Regions from separate parts of the Phormidesmis sp. 146-20 genome, predicted to be linked through region 3. Evidence: predicted binding sites of a transcription regulator. Region 3 holds the regulator's gene; each other region holds the start of a gene.
The links. Region 3 encodes NtcA, which controls nitrogen genes in cyanobacteria. Its sites were predicted from a motif close to TTTGTANNNNNNNNTACAAA; they were not measured.
Positions count from the first base shown of each region.

Region 1: a site for NtcA is predicted at 3,472-3,491, ahead of ACKFKH_RS19470 (DUF6761 family protein). Genes of this name have one in related genera too.
Region 2: a site for NtcA is predicted at 2,821-2,840, ahead of nirB (nitrite reductase large subunit NirB). Genes of this name have one in related genera too.
Region 4: a site for NtcA is predicted at 2,129-2,148, ahead of glnA (type I glutamate--ammonia ligase). Genes of this name have one in related genera too.

Region 1 is NZ_JBJPHT010000026.1:17,499-22,475, forward strand. It holds gene ACKFKH_RS19445 (caspase family protein) at 1-405, shown strand, start outside; gene ACKFKH_RS19450 (intradiol ring-cleavage dioxygenase) at 421-1,143, opposite strand; gene ACKFKH_RS19455 (alpha/beta hydrolase) at 1,407-2,246, shown strand; gene ACKFKH_RS19460 (BolA family protein) at 2,322-2,582, shown strand; gene grxD (Grx4 family monothiol glutaredoxin) at 2,633-2,956, shown strand; gene ACKFKH_RS19470 (DUF6761 family protein) at 3,031-3,273, opposite strand; gene ACKFKH_RS19475 (response regulator transcription factor) at 3,548-4,309, shown strand; gene ACKFKH_RS19480 (DUF4926 domain-containing protein) at 4,322-4,570, shown strand; gene ACKFKH_RS19485 (GNAT family N-acetyltransferase) at 4,608-4,977, opposite strand, start outside.
Region 2 is NZ_JBJPHT010000042.1:36,508-41,484, forward strand. It holds gene nirD (nitrite reductase small subunit NirD) at 1-134, opposite strand, end outside; gene nirB (nitrite reductase large subunit NirB) at 210-2,753, opposite strand; gene ACKFKH_RS24980 (glycosyltransferase) at 2,978-3,772, opposite strand; gene ACKFKH_RS24985 (hypothetical protein) at 3,785-3,916, opposite strand; gene ACKFKH_RS24990 (hypothetical protein) at 4,599-4,977, opposite strand, start outside.
Region 3 is NZ_JBJPHT010000021.1:17,756-22,732, reverse strand. It holds gene ACKFKH_RS17480 (carbon-nitrogen hydrolase family protein) at 1-171, opposite strand, end outside; gene ACKFKH_RS17475 (hypothetical protein) at 349-510, opposite strand; gene ACKFKH_RS17470 (hypothetical protein) at 890-1,363, shown strand; gene ntcA (global nitrogen regulator NtcA) at 1,423-2,094, opposite strand; tRNA gene ACKFKH_RS17460 (tRNA-Gly) at 2,609-2,680, opposite strand; gene ACKFKH_RS17455 (hypothetical protein) at 2,835-3,332, shown strand; gene ACKFKH_RS17450 (alpha/beta fold hydrolase) at 3,424-4,314, shown strand; gene ACKFKH_RS17445 (tetratricopeptide repeat protein) at 4,535-4,977, shown strand, end outside.
Region 4 is NZ_JBJPHT010000014.1:45,633-50,609, reverse strand. It holds gene ACKFKH_RS13600 (histidine kinase) at 38-427, opposite strand; gene ACKFKH_RS13595 (hypothetical protein) at 646-1,242, shown strand; gene apcB (allophycocyanin subunit beta) at 1,338-1,850, opposite strand; gene glnA (type I glutamate--ammonia ligase) at 2,413-3,831, shown strand; gene ACKFKH_RS13580 (class I SAM-dependent methyltransferase) at 4,045-4,977, shown strand, end outside.

The DNA.
Region 1 (4,977 bases), on a different contig from region 3:
CCAACGACCAAGCCGACGACCAAGCCAAAACCTGTTGCCGTAACGCCTGCAAAAGCAACTGCCTCTCCGACTGCCAAGCCGACGATCGCACCGCCCTCTCAGCCTCAAAATTCTCAAGCGCTGTTGAATGAAGCCCGATCGCTGATCAAGCCCACCTTAGCCTCGGATGCCAACAAAGCGATCGAGCGGGCCCAGCGCATTCCTCCGGGCGATCCGCTTTACGATCAAGCCCAACAGGATATCGATCGCTGGAGTCGAGACATTCTAGAGATTGCTAGAAAACGGGCGGCTGAGAAATCTTTTAGACAAGCGATCGCGGCGGCACAATTGGTTCCTAAAGAGCGTCCCCAGGTGTATGCAGAGGCTCAGAAGGCGATCGCAGAGTGGCAAAAACGTATTCGTTAGATGAATGCCCCAAGGCTATGAGGTTTTTTGCAGCCCAAGCTCGAAGGTTGCCGCATAGCCTTGATCGATCGGAGAAGGCGATAGCAGGAGTTGAGTTCCCCCTTGCTGAAAGATGCCATCTCGATCGTTTCTGACCGATCGCGCTCCCTTTTCGGCATAAGGTTCCTGGGCATAGACTCGATCGCTAATTGCATCATCAAAGTACAGTTGTGACGTGAATTCCTGGCTCTGCTCAGAAGCGGTGCGAATTTTGAAGTGAATATGTACCGTTCGACCTGGATACCACCCTGGATAAATCGTCAAAAATTGAACGTTTCCACTTGCATCAGTGGTTTGATAGCCCCGCAAAAAGTTTTGTCCTTTTGTATCGAAACGAGGATCAGCCACATCTGAATAAATGCCCGAAGCATCACAGTGCCAAATATCGACGATCGCGCCTTTGACTGGGGTACAAAGCTGATCGCTCACCTGAGTCACGCGCAAGTTTAAGCGAAGGGAAACTCCCGCTCTGACCAAACCAGTTTTAGAATCTGAGCGAATGTCCGATCGATTCAGCTTTTCGTCAACAAAATATGGGCCTTCGGTTTGCTGAGGGCGCACAACACAGCCGGGTGTCGTTTGGGATGAGGCAGCGCTGATTTTTCTAGGTAAACAGCCCACGAGGAGAGCAGTGGCCGCCGATCGCATCAGTAGCAGTGCGCTTCGACGATTTACCCTGTGATGAATGAAACGATTCATGAGGTTCATAGTTTTGATGCCCTTGAATGAGTTGGGTGAAATCGCGTGAATTCCACGAAAGTTTTTGCGTTAGTTACAGAGTCGGACTGTTCCACAAATTCCCCATCAGTGACGAAACTATGAACCAAAGATCTTATCCAAAAGTTTGGGGGTGGGCGCAGAGGCACCAAACACCAAAGCGAAAAAACTTCATCAAACTCGCCTATTGTTAAATTGAGTAATTCTCAGGCGAGGAATACAGACCGTTGTTCAATCTCCACAAAATGTTGCATCTTGGCAAGTTTTTGGCGATCGCTTATCTGACCATTTGCCTCGTTTTATTCTTTGCACAGAGTCGTCTCATCTTTGCTCCTTCCGATCGCGATTACAAAAATCTAGCCGCCCTCAATTTGCCTTATCAAGAAGTCTGGCTACCTGTCACCGTGGGAAATGGCAACGTCGAGCGCATTCATGGCTGGTGGATTGGACACGATCGCCCTCTCGCCACGCTGCTCTATCTACACGGCAACGGCGGCAATATCACAGTCGAAGTCAAGGCTAAACGCTTTTATGAATTGGGCTTGTCGGTTTTATTGATTGACTATCGGGGCTATGGGCGCAGTCAGGGCAGCTTTCCCTCGGAGACAACGGTTTATCAAGATGCTCAAGTCGCCTGGGATTACCTTGTCCGAGAACGGCGAATTTCTCCTAAAAAAATTGTCGTGTACGGTCATTCGCTCGGAGGTGCGATCGCCATCCAGCTCGCCAGCCAAACTCCAAACCTCGCAGGATTGATCGTCTCCAGCACCTTCACCTCAATGCAACAAATGGCCGCCCAGGATTGGAAATTTCGGCTGCTTCCGATCGCTCAGATTCTCACCCAAAGATTTGATTCGCTTGGCAAGGTACGATGGCTCAAAATGCCCACGCTCTTCATTCACGGCACGGCTGATGCGCTCGTTCCCGTCTCAATGGCGCAAACCCTTTACGATGCCGCTCCCCAGGCGAAACAACTGCTGCTGATCCCCAATGCCGGACACAACCACGTAGAAGCTGAGTTTGACCAGCCAGAAAATTTGAATGTGATTCGAGACTTTATCAAGCGGGTGGTGAGCGATCGTTAACGTCTGATTCACCAAAGGAAGCACCCCAAACAGTTAGACTAAAAGAATCGCGTTGCAGTACCCAAAGGAGACTGGATGATTAGCCCCGATCAGGTTGAAGCAATGATCAAGTCTGGTTTGCCGGATGCTCAGGTGCAGGTGCAAGATCTGACAGGCGGTGGAGACCATTACCAGGTTACGGTCGTTTCGTCTCTGTTTGAGGGCAAACGGCGTGTCCAGCAGCATCAATTAGTCTACGGTGCTGTCAATCAAGCGATGGCCAGCGAAGCCATTCACGCCCTAGCCTTAAATACCTTTACCCCAGAAGAGTGGTCAGCCGCCGGGCAAAAGGTCTAAAATTCTAAACTTCTGATTTACCGACTATCCACCCATTCTCAGGAGAGAACATGACTCAAGCTACTCACGATCGCATTGATACGCTCGTCAAGCAAAACAAAATCATGGTGTTTATGAAGGGCAACAAGCTCATGCCCCAGTGCGGTTTCTCAAATAATGTCGTCCAGATTCTCAACACGCTGGGTGTCCCTTACGAAACCGTGGATGTGTTAGATGATCCCGAAATCCGCCAGGGCATCAAAGAATATTCAAGCTGGCCGACCATTCCCCAGGTTTACGTGAATGGAGAGTTTGTGGGCGGATCTGACATCTTGATCGAGCTATATCAGAAAGGCGAACTCCAACAGATGGTCGAGGTGGCCCTGGCTTCCTAAACCCCGAAGCAATCTGCGCCTCAAAAAGCGTGACTCAAAAAGAAAGGGTGTGTCGATCGACGCACCCCTTTTATTTATCGATAGTCTGGCTGAGTCTGAGTATTGTCAAAATTAGAGCGATCGTATATGAATCGAGTAATTTCTTCTTCTAAACGATTGATCTGAATTGGCTCAAGCGTATTGCTGTGCCTGAGCGCTGAGAGATAACCATCTAAAAACAGTCGGAGGTCGTCAAACCGATAGCCTCGGTTCCACAACTCTACCAAACTGTCAGATAGTCTCTGGTAGTAACGAATCGTTTGCGTGTCTTGCAGCATAGTTAAGTGCTAGAGCGTAAATAATTCTCAAACCAATGAATAGAGTCTAAAAGGCCTGATACAGGTCTAAGTTGGTTAACTAAAGATTGTTTAATCTTAACATTAAGGGGGTCTCTGCTCCCTGCCTTTGTGAGGATCTATTGGATAGGGATTGAAATTTCTAGCAGCGATCGCCGATTATTAAAGTCTATGAAAGTCTGGGTAGCAGTCGTTACAAATCCATGACAAGTGCTTTGATACTCTGAAGAGCAAGCAGTCTGAGGATTAAGCCCCCGTGGGAGCCGTAAATATCCAAATTATCGAAGGGAACCCGCATCTGCGATCGCTACTCGGTTGGCACCTACAGCAGGCGGGACATCAAGTACATCAGTCGGCAGACCTGCATCAAGCGCGAGAGGTCTTTATCAGCCGACAACCCAATCTTGTGATTCTTGATTCAGAGTTACCAGATGGTGATGGGATTGAGTTTTGTCGATGGCTCAGGCAACAACAGGCGATCGTGCTAATGCTTTCGGCGCGGGCTACGGAGTCTGACATTGTAGAAGGGTTGCGAGCGGGTGCAGATGACTATCTCAAAAAGCCGTTTGGGATGCAGGAATTTCTCGCCAGGGTGGAGGCGTTGACTCGTCGAAGTCGCGTGGCGGCCCCTCCGGCTCATCTCGATTATGGCGACTTAAAGATTGACTTGGTGCATCGTCGAGTCCGCTTTAAGGGTGAGTTGATCGAGTTGACTCCTCAAGAATTTAGTTTGCTTTATGTGCTGGCTCAGGCGGGGGGCAATCCGCTTAGTCGTCCAGAGCTATTGCAACGGGCCTGGCCAGATGCGATCGACAATCCCCGAACAGTTGACACCCATATTCTCTCGCTTCGCAAAAAAGTTGAGATCGATCCCCGTCAGCCTGATCTGATTCAAACGGTTCGCAATGTGGGCTATCGATTGAATCTAGAAGTCCTGAATGCGCCAACTATTCAGAATGGCAATGGTCATCGCAAAACGGCAGCGGCTCGAATGGCACTGGGCGATCGACGAATTTAAGGAGACCTGAACATGACTCTAGAGCTATACCAAGAAGTTGCTTTAACCCGCGACTTACCAGAACATAAGCTCAGAGTTGGAGATATTGCAACGCTGGTTGACTTCGTTTCTCATCCCAAAGGTGGCGAAGCGGGTTGTGTGCTAGAAGTGTTTAATGCTGTTGGTGAATCTATTAAAGTGATCGCCGTCCCAATCTCTACAGTAGAAGTTCTACGTCCTGACGAGATTCTAACGGTTCGCTCTTTAACGAATGCAAGTTGATATTAGCCCTTGAAGTTGTTTGAGTTGTTGTGCTGACCTACAGCCGTAACGAATAGTGATAAAACTCTGCATCTTTGTTGTATCCAAGCGATTCATAAAGAAACTGAGCAGTAGTGTTGGAAATTTGCGTTGATAAAATGATACGGATGGCTTCTGTTTCTCTTGCAAAGTTTTCTGCTGCGCTCATTAGCAACTTTGCAGCACCCTTCTTGCGATCGGCTTGCCCCACAAACAGGTCGTTCAATATCCAAACGCGCTGCATCGACACTGACGAAAAACTGGGATAAAGCTGCGTAAACCCAATGATGCGATCGTCATCACTCACAACAAATATCGTTGAGTCACCTTTCTGGAGACGCTCTTGGAGAAATTTTCTAGCCGCTTCAAGATTTGAGGATGACTTGTAA
Region 2 (4,977 bases), on a different contig from region 3:
TCACCGACTCGAAAAATAGCAATCTGCTCTCCCTTGACGAGGGCACAAACGCCTGTATTCGGTAAGATTTGATCAATTGAACAAACAGTAATCCACTGAGTCACGGTTTCTGAATTTGGGAGTGCTTGGATCATAGAGATGAGGGATGAAGGATGAGGGATGAAGGCAGATCAATCAGAGTTAATGGTTTGTCTTGAACCAATCGATTTTTACAGTCGATCGCCTGTTTTCAACAGTTCCTTTTCGTGTTCAAAGGCGGGGCGGGTTTGGCCGCGTTCCTCAATTTTTACGAGGCTGGGATCGGGTTGGTCGGAGTTGATGAAATGAGTGAAGCGAGCTAACTTTTGAGGATCGGCGATCGTCGCTTTCCATTCGCAGGCGTAGGTGGCAACTTGATGTTCCATTTCGGCTTCTAGCTCGGCGCAAATACCCAGTGAGTCGTCAATGATCACTTGTTTGAGGTAATCCAGTCCGCCTTCTAATTTGTTGAGCCAGGTAGCGGTGCGTTCTAATCGATTTGCGGTGCGAATGTAGAACATTAAGAAGCGATCGATGTATTTAATTAGCGTTTCTTCATCGACATCTTCAGCAATCAGTTGAGCGTGTTGTGGTTTCATGCCGCCATTCCCACAAACGTATAAATTCCATCCTTTTTCGGTTGCGATAATGCCAAAATCTTTGCTTTGAGCTTCGGCGCATTCGCGGGTGCAGCCAGAGACGGCAGATTTGAGCTTGTGGGGGGCGCGCAGTCCTCGGTAACGGAGTTCGACAGCGATCGCTAAACTGGTTGAGTCTTGCACTCCAAATCGACACCAGGTGCTTCCTACACAGGATTTCACGGTTCTCAAAGCTTTGCCGTAAGCGTGACCCGATTCAAAGCCTGCGTCGATTAGTTTCTTCCAAATGTGAGGTAACTGATCGACTCGTGCGCCTAATAAATCAATGCGCTGTCCGCCTGTAATTTTGGTGTAGAGTCCAAATTCTTTAGCAACTTCGCCCAAGACAATCAGCATTTCTGGCTTGATCTCGCCGCCCGGAATGCGCGGAATCACCGAATACGTCCCGTCTTTTTGAATGTTGGCCAGAAACGCATCGTTCGTGTCCTGTAAGCCCGCGTGAGGCTGATTGAGAATGTAGTCATTCCACGCAGACGCGAGAATGGAAGCAACGGCAGGTTTACAAATTTCGCAGCCTTTCCCCTGTCCATGTTGCGCCAGTAGAGACTCAAAGGTTTGGATGTGTTGTGACCTGACTAAATGATATAGCTCTTGTCGAGAGTAGGAGAAGTGTTCGCAGAGATGATTTTTGACCTCAACGCCTGCTTTTTTGAGTTCTGCCTTCAGCAAGTCTGTGACTAACGGAACGCAACCGCCACAGCCTGTTCCGGCTTTTGTGAATTTTCTGAGGGTGCCAATTTCGGTGAAGTTATTTTCTTGAATGGCGCTGCAAATTTGTCCCTTTGTCACATTGTTGCACGAGCAAATTTGGGCCGTGTCGGGCAGTCCTTCAACGCCCTTTGAGACGGTGGCTTTTCCTTCGCGGGGCGGCAACAACAAATCTTCGGGATGAGGCGGCAGTGTGATTTGGTTTTGCATCAGTTGCAGCAGCGTGCCGTAGGCCGACGCATCCCCAACCAGAATGCCGCCTAGCAAGCGATCGCCCTTTTCATTCAGCACCAGTTTTTTGTAAGTGCCCTGGACAGAATCGACGATCGCAAACTCTTTGGCACCGGATATTTTGGCAAATCCATCTCCAAAGCTGGCGACATCGACACCCAGCAGTTTCAATTTAGTAGACATATCTGCACCCGTAAAGGTGTTGCTACCTTGATTACAAAGCTGATTAGCCGCGATACTGGCCATCGCATATCCTGGAGCCACTAATCCATAAATTCGATGATTGTGAAGGGCACATTCGCCGATCGCTAAAATGTCAGGATCAGAAGTCTGACAGTGATCGTCAATGACAATACCGCCGCGATCGCCAACGGCTAATCCGCACTCTCTAGCCAGTTCATCACGAGGACGAATCCCCGCAGAAAACACAATCATATCGGTGGGCAGTTCGTCACCCTCGGCAAAGCGCATTTTTGTGACGCGCCCATTTTCACTCACAATTTCAGTCGTGGACTTTTGAGTATGAACGGCAACACCCAGTGCTTCGATTCTGTTTTTGAGAATAGTTCCGCCAACATCATCGACTTGGACAGGCATCAAGCGAGGGGCAAACTCGACGACGTGGGTTTCTAAGCCCATATTTTTGAGCGCGTTGGCGCATTCCAGTCCCAGCAGTCCGCCGCCAATCACGACACCCACTTTGCACTGTTTGGCGTAGGCTGACATGGCTTCTAAGTCGTCGATCGTTCGATAAACAAAGGTGCCAGCGGTGTCTTTTCCGGCGATCGGCGGCACAAATGGATAGGAACCTGTCGCCATCACCACTTTGTCGTAGTGAATCACCACACCATTCGCTGACGTGATTGTCTTGTGGATGCGATCGATGCGTTCTGCTTTGTCACCAATGTAGATTTGAACGTTATTTTCCTGATACAACCCCGGCTCGACTAGCGACAGATCGGCTGCTGTTTTTCCGGCAAAAAAGCCACTTAAGTTGACGCGATCGTAAGCGACACGAGGTTCTTCGCAAAAGGTGATCAGGTTCCAGTTTTGGGAGGCTTCTTTGGCGATCATTTCCTCCAAAAAGCGGTGCCCGACCATGCCGTTGCCAATGACAACCAAATTCTTTTTAGTCATAACAGGAGTTTTTGTAGCGCATTCTTTGTTAAGACTAGGCGGAGTTCTAAATTGTGACTAGCCCCTAATTGTAGTGAGCAATACTAAAGTTCCTTTATTTATTCACAAGGTGCATGATCCCAATTCGATTTCTGCATTCAGGATGCGAATTTAATCATTTTCTTAGAATTGAGTTGAGAAAAAAGCTTGATGAAGTCGATCGCAGCCAGGGTCTTGGAAGCTGTCTACTTTTCAAATTCCGCTTCGTCCATCTCAGTAGCACTTCCAGATTTCTGTAGCAATGCAACCTGAGCAGAGAGTTCTACGGTCAACTCTAATTGCTCACTCAAGCCTCTCCTGACCAAAGCCTCTTGAGCAGCCTTGTAGCTACAAATAATTTTCTGAATTTGACGATGTAGATCAATCGAGTCTTGATGATAGCGATAGAAATATAGAGGTTGCGGTAAATGATGAATGTCAGTCACTTCTGACAGCTTTAAGATCAAATCATAGTCTTGACTAAATTCAAATTCAGGATTAAATCCGCCAACTTGATCGTACAAACTTCGACGCATTAATCGAAAATGCATCACCATAAAGCTGACCAACAGACGATCGCGCGAATAGGGAATCTGACACCGAGAACCATACTCAACTGGCTTTCCTTGTGCGTTGATCGTCACATAATCGCTATAGACTAACCCAACGTCAGAGTTGCTATCCAGAATCGCCTTTGTTTGTTCTAAAGCTTCTTTGGCAAGTAAATCATCGCTATCGACAAGACCCAGATAGGTTCCGGTAGACAGCGCAATCGCTTTGATTAAAGAATCGACTCGTCCAGTGTGAGGTGCAGCAATCAGTCTAATTCGATCATCTTGAGCGGCGTAAAACTGAGCGATCGCCAGCGACTGATCTGTAGAGCCATCATCCCAGATCACAAACTCGAAGGAGCGATCGGTTTGAGTCAAGACGCTTTCGATCGATAAGCTCAGATATTGTTCACGGTTATAGACCGTCATAATCAAAGAGGTATCAACCATTAGAGTCATCGACTAATTGTGCCAAGAGCGACCTTGCCACTCCCCGACTGATTGAGACACGATTTGAGGAGGCAAAACTTCTTTCTGTTGAGCAGACAATGCCTGACTCGTTTCAGTGCGATGAGCCGTAACCTCACCCAGCAAAATAACCTGTTTTCCTAAAAGGCTAGAACCACGGGACGATACGGGGGTGCAATTAGAGTCACTCTGGCTTCTACAAGGAGGAAGGGGTGGTGGAGGGGGTGGTTCTTCTGGTGGTGGACAATTTTCGTTGCTATCAGCACTGCTGGCAGATCCAAGCGCGGGGCAACTATCAGGCTGAGTTATCAAACACGACGTTTTCACGTTCCATTCGTCGCCATAATATACTCTGCCTGGATTAAATTCTATGTAGGAATCAGTTGACTCAATTCCCACAGATATCTCATACAGCCCCGGGCCAGGGAACCCCACCTCAAATTGATTCCTCTCTTGTGTAGACCCATTAGCATTTTGGTTCCCGGTGTCTGATCTGTTAGGAGGGAGTCCCTGAATGTTGTAGAAGACAAGTCGATACTGACCAATTCTGGCAACTCCCTCACCATCAATTGCCCAATTAACGACCGCAGTTCTGCCATCTTGATTACTGAAACATCTCAATTCAAACGTCCCTGGGCCAACCCTGGTCTTCTCGGCACTCGCTCTGCCAGCAAATACTAACAAGCCAATCGGAGAAAACAGAAGCAGAATACTTTTTACCAAAATCATGGAAAAGTTAGGCATATTGAAGCTTAAGAATTGCATAAGACCTCATTGAGCTAGTGTTGCATGTGCTTATCTCTTGCTATCAAGCTATAGTCCAAGCCTCTGGTGGCTGAATCTCAAGAAAACCAATGTAATGCTGAGTTCCTTCTGGTCTTGCTAATAGACTTAAAATCCCTTGCCAACATTGTCCTTGTTCATCCGTAAAAGACCAAAGGCTTACATGGCAGTCTTCGTTCTGACTAACAACTTGTGACTGCCAGCCTGCTTGCTGCATCTCAACATGGTAATGATTGACTAATGCTACCGAGGAGAGTGATGTTGTGATGCACACTGTAGTTACAGTAATATCTCTATTGCTCCTCGACCGACGGACTTCAGTCTGGTCAGCACGAGCTAGTGATGGAATAGGCTTCTGACTCAGTTCCTTTTGAATTTGTGATCGAATACTTTCTCTTGGTGAA
Region 3 (4,977 bases):
CTGGGCTAGTTTTGCCTGCTCGTCTCCCAAAAAAGAAAAGTTTTCTGGCAACCCAACCAGTTCCGCTCCTCGACGCACCGCGAGATCGATTAGTTCTTCTGCCTGCGCCAGATTCTTGTGTAAATCGGGCAGACTATTCATTTGAATTGCAGCAGCCAGGTAAGACTTCATGGGTTTAGCTCAAAATAGCGGGTAGGTAGAAAAAGCATTTTAAATCTTGAGCCGTCCCCTAATTGCAAGAAAATTTTGCAGATGTTATCTAACAAAAGCATCAGGCGATCGAGACTCTCGACCTATTCATACTTTAAAGCCACAGAAAACCCATTGATCCCTGCTTTTTGTTTTGAGTTAAGCGTCTCCTTTGACCAACGTCCGGATTAGCTGCCAACCTGTCCAGCCGATCGCTGAAACCAACACTACCAGCATCACCAGAGACAGCGCTGAAAAAGGAGCAATCAGCATCATCAGCAGCAGCCCCAAGAGTAAAATCATCACGATCGAATTGTTCACAACGAGCGTCTCCCAAATTAGAATCAGGCTCAGTCTAATCAAGAGAGCTAACTCAATGCCTCTAGCGATAGCAGCATTTCTGTCGCATAATTGTTGTGAATATATGAAGAAACTTTTTGATTTATAGTCTTTTGCAAATCTTCTGAAATCACTGAATCTTCTCAATGCGTTTGGGCTAGTGAGAATCGCAAAATCAGAAAGCGATCGCCTTCTTTTTGACCAGATTGAACCATAAAAGTTTGCGCTATGATAGCGAAGCTATTCCCTTGGATAGAACCCTTTGATGGTAGGAATCTTTAGCCATCTAGCGCAGCCTCACACAAGGGAATCAACGCTCAATCATCCATCCCTTTTGGAACGCAACCCCGGTGAGAACCCTATGGAAGAGTGGCAAAAAGATTTTTCTGAACTGTTAGAAACGATCGCGGATCACATCGAAGGCTTCTTTGTTGAAGTGTCGAGAGAAGTGACAGAAGTGGTCAACGTGTTTGTAGAGCTTTCTGACGAGCTTTCGGCACAGGCACAAAATACCTTTACAGATGAGATTGACCAATACATTAATGAGCTAGTCAACCCCGTCTTAGAAGCCTATTTTGGGTTTGAAGGCATGGTCGGAGAAGCTGCCCAACCGATGATGCAAACTGTAGAACCGCTGCTCAACCAACACCCCATCTGTGTCGGCTGTCGTCACTATCATGGGCAAGCCTACAACGGCAACGTGCTAGTCTGCGGAATGCACCCCTACGGCGTGGGAGAAGGACTAGACATCTGCCCTGATAAAGAATTGACCCGCTGGAAGTCACCCTACCTCAATTCAGAAGGTCAGTTTCTATTTAGAGAAGACGATTGGTAATAGGCGAGGTGTGAAGCCTGAAATTTGTACGCCTTCAGGCTTCGCCGACTGGCTAGCGATCAGGTAAACTGCTGACTCAAGGTGACTGGATTGTGGACAGTGATCTTCTTTTTGTGAATAGAGATCATTTTGTCCTGTCGCAAGTCTCCCAGCAGACGAGTCACGGTCACCCGCGTTGAGCCGATCGCTTCTGCAATGGCTTGATGAGACAGCTTGAGGTCGATCGTGATCCCTTCTTGACTGGGCAGGCCAAAATCGCGACAGAGAATCAGCAAGAAACTCACCAGACGCGACCCCATATCTCGATGCGCCAGCGTTTCGATCATCATTTCGGTTTGTAGAATTCGAGACGATAGCCCTCGCAGCATCAGCAGACAGAGTTCGGGGTTGTCTTTGAGTGCTTTTTCAACCTGCTCAATTTGAACAGACAGCAACTCAACCGATGTGAACGCAACCGCATGATAAAAGCGATCGGCGCGTTGCCCGGTGATCAGTGACAGCACCCCAAACACGCTGTTTTCTCGCAGTAAGGCAACCGTAATCTCCTCACCCGCCTCATAGACTCTCGAAAGCTTGACGGCACCTTTGACTAAAAAATAAACTCGCTCTGCGGGGTCGCCTGGAAAGAAGATCGTTTTGCCTCGCTCAAACGTCTCAACGACAGGTGGAAAGGCACCGCCCCCAATCTGGCGAAATAATGCTGCAAGTGGTCGCTCTTTGGTCACTACCATGTTCCTTGTCGAACTCGTGCTCTTGAACTCTCTTGATTGACCTGGCAACAGTTTTTACTTAGCTGTCAGCTGATCTGTAAGAGATTGATGACTTTAGAACACTTAAACTTACTCTTCAAGCAGTTTTTGTGCTCGATACTACACTATTCTGCCAGGTAGTTGAATTTTTGCAGGAATTGAGCTAAGTCTCTAACAATTGCTTAAGGTTTGAGCTTAAATTCGTCGTTCATCCGAAGATTTTTAAGATCTGTCACCTATTTTAATCAGGCTGGAAGTCAATAGATTAATCAATAGATCGATTCAAAGATCAATTCAGTAATAAGTTTGTCAAAAAGTACGTTGTGAGTTGAAGATTTCAGAACGATGACCGTGTTGAAGAGCGGTATTACCCAGCGTCAAGGAGCTTAATTTACCGAAAGCTCTAAAGACTTTTAGGGTGCTGCCCTTTAGTCGAAGACATTCAACTCTTACATTGAGAATTCGTCAGTCTGAGATTAAAAAACTTTAGTTAAAAAGCGGGTAACGCGATTCGAACGCGCGACATTCACCTTGGCAAGGTGACGCTCTACCACTGAGCTATACCCGCAAAATTCGGATAAGTTCTACTATTGCAGATACTCATAGAGATGTCAAGCCTGAAAAACCAAAAAGCCGGAAATCAGGAAATCGCATCGCTTCTCAGCATATAGGATGTAGAAGGATGAAAAAAGAACATCCATACTCCTTACTTCCTACTTTTTATGGTTCAATACACGCTTGCTCAAAGTCCCGAAGTCATTCTCACGGTCTCTGGTAAGGATTCTGCCAAAGCTCGCGAGAAGGCAATGGATCAACTGATGGAACTAATGGATGACGGCAAACTGCCCACCGAGCTAACGGATGGCTTTGGGCCGCAGCACTTTATCGAAATTAAAGATCAAGGCGCGATCGCTTCCAGTGATGAAGATGCCCTCAATCAAGCCGTTCAGGTTCTTAGCAGTCTGGCAACCCTCAAACTCAAGGCTCAAGAATCACGCTCTGAAGCGCTGCAAGTTCGCGAACAAATCGACATTCTCTTTACGGATGAGCTAGTCAGCGAAGAAGAAATCAACAGCCTCAAAGAAGGCTTCAAGGTTCTCAAAACCTATGCTCAGACCAACATGCGCTACCGAGAAGCCCGTTCTCAAGCCGAGACCGCTCGCGTTGTTCTTGACCAGGCGCTCCAGTCGCCATCAGAGCCAAAGAAATCAGGAAAGTAGGTGGCTTTAACTCAGAACGCGCTGGACGCTGAAAATTTAGACGTGAAATATTATGATGGAGAAGTCTTAAGAAAACTTCACAAAACGAACCGTGACAGTAGAGCAACTTCCGACTCCAGCAACTTTTGAGCGACAAACTTGGGAATGGCAAGGGCATCAGATTCGCTATGTATCTATGGGGACAGGCCAGCCTTTGGTATTAATTCATGGATTTGGGGCCTCAATCGGACACTGGCGCAAAAATATTCCCGTTCTCGCTGAGGCTGGCTACCAGGTGTTTGCTCTCGATCTGCTGGGGTTTGGCGGTTCCTCAAAGCCTGAATTGGACTATAACCTGGAGATCTGGGTCGAGTTGATCCGCGACTTTTGGGCCGCCAAGATTCAGCAGCCTACCGTGTTTGTCGGTAACTCGATCGGCGGTTTGCTCTGTCTGATGCTGTTAGCCGAACATCCCGAAATCTCGGCTGGGGGCGTGTTGCTCAATCCTGCTGGAGGACTCAATCATCGACCTGAAGAGTTAAATCTGCCATTGCGGATGATCATGGGTACTTTCTCAAAAGTTGTGAGTTCTCAAGCGTTTGGGCCGTGGCTCTTCGATCGCGTCCGTCAAAAAGCTCGAATTCGCAACAGTCTCAAGCAGGTTTATCGCGATCCTGATGCAATCACAGATGAGTTAGTCGATCTGCTGCACGAGCCGTCTTGTGATCCGGGTGCCCAAAAAGTGTTTGCGTCGATTCTCTCGGCTCCGGCTGGCCCTCGACCAACGGAATTGTTTCCTAAAATTAAGGTGCCGCTGTTGGTGCTGTGGGGCGAAGCTGATCCCTGGACACCGATCGCAGGCGCTGAGATTTATCGATCGCTCACTGACACCCATGATGTGCAATTTGTCGGCATCCCAGATACGGGGCACTGTCCCCATGACGAACGCCCCGAAGTCGTGAATGCCCAAGTGTTGGAATGGTTGGCCCAGAAAAAACTCTGAGGACGACACTGAGAACTTTATAAAGACGGATGCGGGAGGTGAGCGTATTTACGGATTAGCCTTGTCAGAAAAAAAGTTAGCCTCGGAACCAATAGGCTGATCAGATTTGAGATTGCAGGCTGGGGCAGACAAAACGCATCTCTAACCCTGCAACATTCGATCTGCTGAACCCTCAGTCTTGTTGGAAGAATTCAGCAAAGCGAGTTTAGAGGCGTGTATTATGAGTGACCGGAATCAAGCACACGGTCAAATGGAGAATGTGGGAGACGATCGCGAAACCATTTCTCCAGACATTCAGCCTTGCGATGCGACCCTGATTCAATCAGCAGACTTTCGTAAATCAGAGGCCGATCGCTTGCTCAGAGAGGGCATCGAGCAGCATCAAGCGGGACAGTTTCAACTCGCGCTTCAGCGACTCCAGCAGGCCCAAGCGATTTATTTGGAGATTGATGATCAGCAGGGCGTTGAGAAGGCTTTGGGCAGTTTGGGAATGGCTTGCTATAGCGTGGGAGACTATGCTGAGGCGATCGATTATTCTCAACGCAGTCTGGGCTTGGCTCAAAAAATCAAAAGCTACCTCAGTAGCGTCAAAGTGTTGGGTACGCTGGGCAATGCCTATCGTCACCTGGCAGACCACCCCAAGGCGGTTGAATATCAGCAGCA
Region 4 (4,977 bases), on a different contig from region 3:
AAGACACCATAACGAAGCGAAAACCCTTGATCAGGCGCTAACCTCCGACTCTGAGTGAAGAAGCTACTGTACGATCGCACGCCTGTACGCCCAACTCTGGATGCTTACGATACTCGTCGCTTGTTGCCCAAACACAAACAGTACGATCGGCACCCACAAAGTATAAATACTCTGCCGTTGGATCATATTTCAGTCCGACTTTAAGATTTGAGAAATCATCCTCACAAATCTCGTAGCCAAACCGCACGATAATTTGCGCCACCAGGCATTCTGGCGTATCGATCGATTCTCCAGAGGTGTCGCGTTCTTGCCAAAACTTATCCAAAAATCGCTCCAAAATGGGCAAAACTTTTTCGGGTCTGCCGCCTCTGCTGGCGTAAACGATCGCAGGATTACCCTCAACAATAATGTGACAAGCAGTGTTCATGGGGAGGGATGAGGGATGTAAGGAGGGCTTTGCCCCGCATTCGCGAGGAAGGATGAACGTATCATTTCACATTTTTTGTAGTGCGGCCTAATCCCTGATCTTTGGGGCCTCATCTTTCAAAGTTGGGGGATTTACGGTTCTGAATGGGGAACAGTTGTGAGGACAATATTCTTAAATTTTGATACAAACCTTCACAGTTAGCTAGAAAGTTGTACTCTATGGTGTTCCAGGTTCCTCCCTCGGCGATCGCAGCCTCCAAGCAGATTACCGATCATCCTCGCTGCCGGATTCTCAAACGCACCCAGTATCGCTCCTGTCACATTCAAATACCAGATGACAGTCAGCGGCTCGCAGCCATTTGTGTTGAGGAAAAATATTACAGTTTTTTTAAGCTAATCAAGGATCACCCAAAAACCCTGCAAGTTGCGGCTCGACTGGTTTATCGGGGCAATGAGGTCATGATTACGCAGACTGCAAAAGGAGATGTTCTTTGGGTTTATGAACCAGATGCCCAGACAAAAACCTTGCCCTGTGAGTCTGCTAATCGTCACTCTGAAGACGGCCTCTGGAGGATCTTGAACTCTTCTCAGCAATATCAGGTGTGTCAGATTCGCGTACCAGATGTCGCAAAACCTTTGGAGGCGATCGTCGTTGACCACAAATATTACGGCTTTATGAGAAGACTTCGCACTGAAAATGAGGCGATCGAGTTTGCAAATCGTCTTGCCAAGAAAGGCAACGAGTCCATGATTACCAAGAGCGATCGTGCCTGTGCTATTTGGATTTTAGAACCCGATGCCACACTCAACCAGTAGTCAGTTGCTCAACCCCATTACTTATCTGAGATGCAGGGATGCCAATGCCAACAAATCAGTTGTTTTCAGCCCTCCTTACATCCCTCATCCCTTCCCTAGAGATCCTTCTCGCCCAACTCACGAGACATATAATCAAACGGCTGATCGACAAAATCTGGCTTCTCAACGCCCGTCGCCGCAGACACCTGCTCCTTCACGATCTCCTTCATAATCTGAATGCCGCGCACCGTTGGCCCGCAGGGCACGCCGAGGGAGTTGTACGTTTCCCGCAGACCTTCTAAAACACGCTCATCCAATACATCGGTATCACCCGCGACCAGAGCATACGTGGCATAGCGCAGGTAATAATCCATGTCTCGCAGACAAGCGGCGTAGCGACGAGTCGTATAAGCGTTTCCACCGGGGCGGATCAGTTCAGGGAGTTCTTCAAAGAGTCTTGAGCCAGCTTGTTTAACGATCGCCGCCGCATTTGAGTTGATCACAGCAGCGGCCTGCACTCGCCCCATCCCCGTGTCAAAGTAGGTTTTCAGGCTATCAATGGCGTTGCGATCGAGGTAGCGACCCGTCACATCGTAGTTTCTAATCAGGCTTGTTACTGCGTCCCGCATGAAATTTTTCTCCCTATAATCCCTGTAAACCTTGACAAAATAAACTTGAGAGCGCCGACCTACAGCGATTCGTCGATCGCTCACCGTCTATGGAATTTAAGGAAAAGTCTACCACGTGGGGTTGAGCCTAATTTTATGGAGGGGACGATCGTGAAGCATCTATTTAAGAATTTTTACATTGCTTAACATCGCTTAGAACGAAGCCACCCTACTGAGACTTTTCTCCGGTAGCATTTGTAATCCTTAATCTGAGTTTAATTCTATAGAATCCTCAGTTTTTTGTAGCAAAGGATACAAAACCCCTGTAAGCCTCTTTCTACCATGATGCAGGTGACTAAAACCCTGGCGCTAGAATCCTTGCCAAAGCCGCAAATTCCAGCCGTTAGACGACTAGTTTCTAGCGTAAAGAAAATGGACTTAAGAAAATTCTGAATGAATCTCTCCACAGGGTTGCAGGTTAAGGCGAGTGCTTCTTTAATCTGAGACATTCGGAAGGTTTCGCAAAGCTAAGTTTTCAACCCCAACGCTCTCGCAACGCAAGACACGAATTAAGGAGTCATTCATGGCAACCCCGCAGGAAATCCTGGCAAAGATCAAAGACGAGAACATCCAACTGATCGATCTAAAATTTATCGACACGCCGGGTATTTGGCAGCACTTGACGCTGTACCAGGATCAAATTGACGAAAGCAGCTTTACCGAAGGTGTGCCGTTTGACGGATCGAGCATTCGGGGTTGGAAATCGATTAACGAGTCAGACATGGCGATGGTGCCCGACCCTAACACTGCCTGGATCGATCCTTTTATGGAAGAACCGACCCTGAGCATGATTTGCAGCATTCGGGAGCCTCGCACCGGGCAGCCCTACAGCCGCGATCCGAGATCGATCGCCCAAAAAGCCCTCGACTACCTCAAATCTACAGGGATTGGCGATATGGCCTTTTTTGGCCCAGAAGCAGAATTCTTCATTTTTGATGACGTTCGCTACGATCAAAATCAGCATGAAGGCTACTACCACGTCGATAGCGTCGAAGGCGTATGGAACTCTGGTCGTCAAGAACCGGGCGGCAACTTAGCGTATAAGCCTCGCAACAAAGAAGGCTACTTTCCTGTCGCGCCGACCGACACCTCTCACGACATGCGAACTGAGATGCTGTTGACGATGTTGAAGTGTGGGGTGCCGATCGAGAAGCATCATCACGAAGTTGCGACGGGCGGACAGTGCGAGTTGGGCTTTAAGTTCGGTGAGCTAGTGCAAGCGGCTGACTGGCTGATGACCTACAAATACTGCATCAAAAACGTGGCCAAAAAGTACGGCAAGACCACGACATTTATGCCCAAGCCCGTGTTTGGAGACAACGGATCGGGAATGCACTGTCACCAATCAATTTGGAAAGACGGACAGCCCACTTTCTTTGGCGATGGCTATGCAAGTCTGAGCCAAAATGCTCTCTGGTACATCGGCGGCATTCTCAAGCACGCGCCTTCTCTGCTGGCCTTTACCAACCCCACGACCAATTCTTACAAGCGGTTGGTTCCAGGCTTTGAGGCTCCGGTTAACCTGGCTTACTCTCAAGGTAACCGTTCTGCTTCGGTGCGGATTCCGCTGTCTGGTGGCAACCCCAAAGCCAAGCGTTTAGAATTCCGTTGTCCCGATGCGACGGCGAATCCTTATTTGGCGTTTGCGGCGATGCTCTGTGCAGGAATTGACGGCATCAAGAATCAGATCGATCCGGGTGAACCGTTGGATGTGGATATTTACGAACTCAGTCCCGAAGAGTTAGCAAAGGTTCCTTCGACACCGGGTTCTCTCGCAGAAGTTCTCAAAAATCTGGAGAAAGACCACGAGTTCTTAACGACGGGTGGCGTGTTTACCGAGGACTTTATCGAAAGCTGGATTAGCTACAAGCTCGATCGCGAGGTCATTCCCATGAGCATTCGTCCTCATCCGTATGAGTTTGCGCTTTACTACGACTGTTAGTAAGTGACTGTTCAGGCGTGATTGGGTGAATCTGTTTTGGGCGGCGATCGACTTAAAGTTCGATCGTCGCTTTTTTTAGCAAAATAAATCGGTTGTATTGACTTGGATTTGAGAAGAGTAAAAGTACTGGAAAATCTGTCGATCGGGGGTGAAACTCTCTCATCCTATTCGTTACACTTATTCACATAGTTGATTAGTGTTTCCCAACCTATCATGCCTGAAACGTTGACAAAGCTGGCATATCAAACTTTTTCTCAGGGCAAAAGCTACTTTGGATTGGCACACAAAGCCCTCAGTATGCAAATTCTAAAGCTCGTTGACCCCGCTCCCTCCGAAAAGAAAACGACTCCCATTTCTGCTGATTTGCTGCTCAACATTCAGCAGCGCTTTAATCGAGTGCTTGAAGCCGACTGGCAGGATGCCGAAAATGAGGTGTATCCCGATAGCATTTTGTTTGACAACCCCTGGGAAGACTTTTTCCGGTTTTACCCGTCTGTTTGGTTGGATATGCCCCAGATTTGGGATCGGGCTAACCAGAAGCGTCACCAGGAGTTTTCACCTCAAGTCGAGACGAGTGGCTATCCCAGCTACTATGTGCAAAACTTTCATCATCAGACAGACGGCTATCTGAGTGATATGTCGGCCAACCTGTATGACTTGCAGGTGGAGTTGTTGTTTAATGGGGCGGCGGATGCCATGCGGCGACGGGTGCTGGCTCCCTTAAAGCAGGGATTGCAAACCTTTAGCTCGATTGAGCCACGTCAGATCAAAGTGTTGGATGTGGCTTGTGGAACAGGGCGGACGCTTAAAATGCTGCGTGGTATGTTGCCCAAAGCTTCTCTATATGGAGTGGATTTATCTCCAGCTTATTTGCGTAAAGCCAATCAAATGCTGTCCCAAAATCCGGGTGAGTTGCCGCAGTTGCTTCAGTCGAATGCAGAAGAGTTGCCTTATCTGGATCACTACTTCCATGCAATTACCTGCGTTTTTCTATTTCACGAACTGCCCCCACAGGCGCGCCAGAATGTGATCAATGAATGCTTTCGAGTGATTAAGCCGGGTGGAACGTTTGTGATTTGTGACTCGATCCAAGCCAGCGACTCACCCGAAATGGCTCCTTTAATGGATGGGTTTGCGACCACGTTC